2 regions of the Ureibacillus sp. FSL W8-0352 genome follow, and region 2 is predicted to be linked to the other one. Evidence: riboswitches for the same ligand, from Rfam matches in the RefSeq annotation. Region 2 holds a riboswitch; the other holds the start of a gene.
The links. Region 2 has a riboswitch for cobalamin ahead of NST98_RS10255 ((2Fe-2S) ferredoxin domain-containing protein). Riboswitches for the same ligand answer to the same signal wherever they lie in the genome.
Positions count from the first base shown of each region.

Region 1 (3,170 bases), 720 kb from region 2:
CGAGGGTCTCAATTATTATGGGTTGGCTTTTTCAAGGGCAAGTCTTAAACCAAAACCAATCAAGATGGCACCAGTAATTCCTTCGATAACTTTTTGAGTGCGAGCATTTTTTATAAATGCACTAATATGATCGATTAAATAAATATAGAAAATGAACCACAGGGCCGTAAGAATGGTATAAGTAATTCCCATAATAAGGAACGGCATAAATGTATCGCTACTAGTATTTACAAATTGAGGGAAGAAGGTTAAGAAAAATAGTGCAACTTTAGGGTTTAATATATTAGTTAAAAATCCTTGTTTGAAACAAGATGTATTACTCAATGTACCTTCTTGCACAAATTCTACCTCTACTTCATCTTTCTTTTTTCTCAAAGACCAAAAAGTTTTAATTCCAAGATAAATTAAGTAAATGGCTCCAACATACTTAAAAATAGAAAATAAAAAGGCTGATTTTACAATGAGCGCAGATAATCCTAATATCGCGGCAGTAGTGTGAATTAGCAGGGCACAACAAGTACCTAAAGCAGTTTTCATTCCGCCAAATTTGCCACGAGTAACAGTGTTTTTAGTGACGATGGCAAAATCAGGGCCAGGTAAAAGGATTAACAAAACACACATCAACACAAATAGAAAAAAGTTTTCCATCATTTCATTCCTTTCGAACACGAAATTTCAGAATATTTATTGTTAAATTGTATTCAGTATTAGTGTTTTTTTCAATGGCCAGGAGCAAGATAAAAAACAATTATTTTACAAGGTACGGTTATTCTACTATAATGGCACTAGAACGAATAATTGAATAACAAACAAATAGGTTTCTTAAATGTAAATTCATTACATTTAAGACTAAGAGGGAAGTTGGTGAAAATCCAACACGGTCCCGCCACTGTAATCGGGTAGGAATGTTACGATTATCCACTGTGTTTTTAACATGGGAAGGAGTAACAAACCGATGATCCGTAAGTCAGGAGACCTGCCTATTTGTATTTTAAACATCCTTCGAGGAAAGGGATGTTTAAAGAGCAGATACCAATTGAATGTATATGTGTCATTATGCATATGGTTAGAGTATACATATCTGCCTTTACAACGCTTTCCAAGAGGGGGAAGCGTTTTTTATTTTTTATAAAAGGAGGAGACGAAAGATGTTAAAAATGAATCGAGCAATACTTCTAGCATTAGTTTTATTATTAACCATCCCATTCATTGCTGGTTGTGCTAGCAATGAAACAAATGATAACACCCAGGAAACGGTGACAAAAGAAAACGAATCGAAGAATGCTACTTTCCCAGTTACATTTACTGATGATGCAGGCAGGGAAATTACGATTGAAGAAGAACCAGAAACAATCGTTTCCATTCAAACAAGTAATACGGAAATTGCCTTTGCTCTTGGACTAGGCGACAAAATTATCGGTGTTTCAGATTATTGTAATTACCCGGCTGAAACAGAAAATATTACAAAGGTGGGAGGACAGGACATTAATGTGGAGCTAGTTCTATCTCTACTTCCAGATATAGCATTAGTGACAGATTATCATTACAAAGCTCATCCGACGGTATTAAAACAATTTGAAGAGGCGGGTATTCAAACCATCGTCGTTGGTAGTGCAGCATCTTTTGAAGATGTTTATGAAAACATTGAAATGATAGGTTTAGCCACTGGAACAAAAGATAAAGCTTTAGAGATTATTGCTGATATGAAAAAACGTCATGAAGCCATTAAAGAGAAAGCGAAAGCCATTGCAGATAAAAAAAGAGTTTGGGTTGAAGTATCACCAGAACCAGATATTTTTACGACTGGAAAAAATACATTTATGCATGAAATGTTAGAATCCATCCAAGCCATTAACGTAGCAGGTGATCAAGTAGGATGGGTAAAGATGAATGAGGAAGAAATAGTAAAATTAAACCCGGATGTGATTATAACGACATACGGCTATTATATAGAGAATCCAAAGGAACAAGTACTTGCTCGTGATGGTTGGCAAGCGGTTCCTGCGGTAAAAAATGGCGAAGTTTACGATGTGGACAGCGATACAGTAACAAGACCAGGCCCTCGTTTAATTGAAGGAGTCGAGACCCTTGCGAAACTTATTTATCCTGAAATTTTTGAATAATAAAATTGGTTGGATTTATGTAGGGAGTGGTATTCTTTTTGCCGCGGCAATCATTTTAGGTTTATTTATAAGCAGTGTACCCGTTGCTGTGGAAAAAATTATCCAAATAATATTTGAGAAAACCCTCCATATCACTTGGATGGAAGTACCAAAAAATGAGGAAATGATTATTTGGAATATTCGATTGCCGAGAGTCATCCTTGCCTTTTGTGTTGGGGCATCCCTATCGCTAGCGGGGGCTGCTTTCCAAGGCCTTTTACGAAATCCATTAGCAGATCCATATACAATTGGTGTATCATCAGGCGCCTCTTTAGGAGCAGTGTTAGTTATATTTTTCCAAGTTACCATAATAGGATTAGGAAATTTTACGCTTCCAATCGTCGCAATTGTAAGTGGTTTTATCACTTTATTAATTGTATTTGGGTTGGTAAGGCTAAGCAGTAGAAGTTTAGCAATCGAAACGATTGTGCTTGCAGGTATTATCGTCAGTTCCTTTATCAGTGCCATTGTCTCTCTAATCATTTCATTGGGAGATCGAGATGCAATGACCCAAATTCTTTATTGGTTATATGGGAGCGTTGGAATGAGAGGTTGGGAATACATACAACTCATCATCCCGTTTATGATATTGGGGACATTCATTTTGTTAATTCATTCTCGAGAATTAAATGCCTTTGCACTTGGTGAAGAGGCTGCAGATCATATTGGTGTCAATGTCAAAAGAGGCAAGACTATGATATTAATTGGTGCATCGTTATTAACTGGAGCATCGGTTGCTGTTTCTGGTTCCATTGGTTTTGTTGGTCTCGTCATCCCTCATCTTGTACGACTCCTTGTTGGACCAAATCATCGACATGTATTACCGTTGTCATTTATCATTGGTGGTACTTTTCTAATGTTTGCGGATTTGCTGGCTCGAATTGTTATTGCACCGCGAGAATTGCCAATTGGAGTTATAACAGCGATTATCGGTGCACCGGTATTTGCGTTTCTGCTAATAAGAGAAAAGATTGGAAGGGGGCAAAAATAGATGCTAAAGATTCAAAA
Region 1 covers NZ_JBBOQT010000001.1:2,723,910-2,727,079, forward strand. Annotated here, with positions in the region: gene NST98_RS13735 (LysE family translocator) at 16-648, opposite strand; cobalamin riboswitch at 799-998, shown strand; gene NST98_RS13740 (ABC transporter substrate-binding protein) at 1,149-2,123, shown strand; gene NST98_RS13745 (FecCD family ABC transporter permease) at 2,089-3,153, shown strand; gene NST98_RS13750 (ABC transporter ATP-binding protein) at 3,154-3,170, shown strand, end outside.
Region 1: linked by a shared signal. The riboswitch ahead of NST98_RS13740 (ABC transporter substrate-binding protein) and the one ahead of NST98_RS10255 ((2Fe-2S) ferredoxin domain-containing protein) in region 2 are both predicted to bind cobalamin.

Region 2 (3,170 bases):
CACTCCAGCGTTTCCAAGTTTCTTCGCCATCGGGTCGATCCCGGTGTATGGGAAGCGTTATTGGATCATGTCCTTCAACGGATTCAAGAAGATGGGTTCTTGTCTCCAGAGACATGGGCAACGGATGAAACAGAGTTAAAAGCGAACGCCAATAGACTGAAACGCATCCAAGTGATTCAGACGATGGTGGAGAAAGAAGACGAGGACGTGTTACAACTGGTCAATGAAAAACGACAACAGCATGGAAAAAAACGTTAGCTCCCAAAGCAGAGAAGCTGGTAACCAAAAAGATGATCTGTAGCGTCACAGATCCAGATGCTGGGCTATCGGTCAAACATGATCCGCGTGGTCTCTTTGCGTTCCACGATCATCGAATCGTTGACACCTTGCATAATTTTATTTTGGATGCTTACGTGACTGCCGCCACCGTGCCTGGTCATCGTATTTTGATGGAGCGAATCGAGCGTGTTCAACATCGAGTAGGATATTCTCCTAAAGAAATCGTGTTAGACGCTGGCTATTATAACGCCCGACTAGCAAGAGAATTAGAGAAAAAAGGGATTTTGGCGTATATGTCGTATCGACGTTTTCATCGAAAGGAACATCCCGATTGTCGTTCCGTAAAGTTCCAGCAAGTCACAGACGATGTGTATGCGTGTCCCTGTGGCGTAAAGTTCACGTATTCCACGTCCACCCGTTCTGGATATCATGAGTACAAACCAGCAGTAAAAGGAAGTTGTGTGGGATGTCCTGCCGCAAAAGGCGCAAAGGATCGTGTATTTCGAGTTTCCGTTCATCAAGATATCTACGAACGAATGCGGAAACAACGATTATCGATGAGAGGAAAAGTGTTGCGATCGGTACGTCCATCGACGATTGAGCGAAGTTTCGCCGAAAGCAAAGAACTCCACGGTCTTCGTTTAACACGATACCGTGGAGTCCAGCAGAAGGAGTTTTGACAAAGGATGTCAAATATAAGACATGGCAAGGAGGAGATTGTGATGAAAACAGCTGATTTATGCGATGAATTTTTAAGTGAATTGCAAGTATGCCAGCTGCCGATGCAATCTTACGGCGGCAAAGCGGAATTTTCCGGACCGATCGCGACGGTCGATGTATTTGAAGATAATGTGCTCGTTCGTGAGGCGCTCGAAACTGTTCCAGCGGGCACCGTATTGGTCGTAGACGGAAAAGGTTCGCGAAATTGCGCGCTGCTCGGAGACCGTCTTGCCCAGATCGCTTGTGAGCGCGGGCTTGCCGGGGTGATTATTCACGGATGCATTCGCGATTCCGCAGAAATCGCCAATATGCCGCTTGGGGTGATGGCGATTGGCACTTGCCCGGTGAAAAGCAAAAAAGAAGGAAAGGGAAAACGGGACATTGCGCTCGAATTTGGCGACGTTCGTTGGGAGCCAGGCGCCTATGTGTACGCTGATCAAGACGGGATTGTATTGGCGAAAACGGACTTATTGAAAAAAAGTGGTTGACGATGTTTGAAAATTTGTACTACTATGAATAACAGAAATGTTCTTTGAAAAATCGACATTATATGCCAAACAAATAAGGTGCCTTTCTCATTAGAGAATAGGCTTAAAAGGGAAGTACGGTGAAAATCCGTCACGGTACCCGCCACTGTGATGGGGAGCTTTGTTGCATCATGTCACTGAAGGAAACTTCGGGAAGGCGCAATAAAGCGATGATCCTAAGTCAGGAGACCTGCCTTATTTGTTCGGACGGATACCTACGGGATTATAGGTAGACGTGCGGGAGAATGGTATACTTTTTTTTCTATATTTGTATGCATTTTTCTGCACCTCTGCGTATAGAGGTGCTTTTTATTTTGCAAAAAAGGAGAGACTCAACATGACAACATGGAACTTAATCGGAATGAAACATCATGTGCTGATTTGCAATGGAGGCAGCTGCATGCGTAAAGGGGGAGAAGAAGTAACGCTTGCCATCCGCGAAGAAATCGCGATGCTGGAGTTAGATGGCATTGTACATACGACGCGGACTCGCTGCAATGGCCGTTGCCAAGACGCGTGTGTAGTCATCGTTTACCCTGAAGGCGTATGGTACAACGGTGTGACGCCGGAAAAAGCAAGGGAGCTTGTGCGAAGGCATTTGCGAGATGGGGAATGGTTGGAAGAAACGATAACGTACCGTTATGAAGAGAAGCAAGGATTGATGATGTCAAAACAATCAAACGCCCCTCTAGGAATCTCGAAATTATGTAAAGCAACGGGAGGAACGAAAGCATGAAAAAATGGAAAGTCGCCCTTTTCCTTTGCGGTTTAGTCGTCTATTTTACGTTTACCGGCAGCACATCGGCATTTGCGATGCATATTATGGAAGGATTTTTGCCTGTTGGATGGGCGATTTTTTGGTGGCTTGTTTTTTTGCCATTTTTGATCATCGGTATGCGTTCACTAATTCGGATTACACGCGAGCATCCGGAACTAAAGCTGCTCATTGCGCTGTCCGGGGCATTTACGTTTGTGCTGTCCGCCTTAAAAATTCCATCCGTTACTGGGAGCAGCTCACATCCAACGGGGGTAGGACTCGGTGCGGTGCTGTTTGGCCCATGGACGATGGTAGTGATGGGAAGCATTTTATTGCTGTTTCAAGCGTTATTGCTGGCACATGGCGGATTGACGACATTAGGGGCAAATGCCATGTCCATGGCACGTCGGCCCGCTTGTGGCTTACGGCATTTATCGTTTTAGAAAAAAATAGAATATATCGCGACGCTGGACGATTTTTTTCGCTGCATTTTTCTCTGATTTGGCCACATATGTTGTCACCTCATTGCAATTAGCGCTGGCGTTCCCGGATGCGACAGGTGGGGTTTTCGCTTCGTTTGCCAAATTTGCCGGCATTTTTGCTATCACGCAAATACCACTGGCGATTACAGAAGGGCTGCTTACGGTCGTCGTTTGGAATTTCTTAACCACTTACAGTAGCGGCGAACTAAATCAGTTAGAGAGGGGAGTGTAATATGAAGCGAAGTCTTTTTCTTCTTGCTATTGCTGTTTTACTGGTAGTAGCGCCGTTATTGTTCATTCATCACTCTGATTTTGGCGGCACGGATGGCCAGGCGGAAAAAATGATTCAGAAGCTCGCTCCTCATTATCAACCTTGGATGGAAACCATATTTGAGCCGCCAGGCG
Region 2 covers NZ_JBBOQT010000001.1:2,004,840-2,008,009, reverse strand. Annotated here, with positions in the region: partial or broken gene NST98_RS17320 (transposase) at 1-947, shown strand, start outside; gene rraA (ribonuclease E activity regulator RraA) at 1,002-1,487, shown strand; cobalamin riboswitch at 1,547-1,738, shown strand; gene NST98_RS10255 ((2Fe-2S) ferredoxin domain-containing protein) at 1,864-2,262, shown strand; partial or broken gene NST98_RS10250 (energy-coupling factor ABC transporter permease) at 2,259-2,997, shown strand; gene NST98_RS10245 (energy-coupling factor ABC transporter substrate-binding protein) at 2,999-3,170, shown strand, end outside.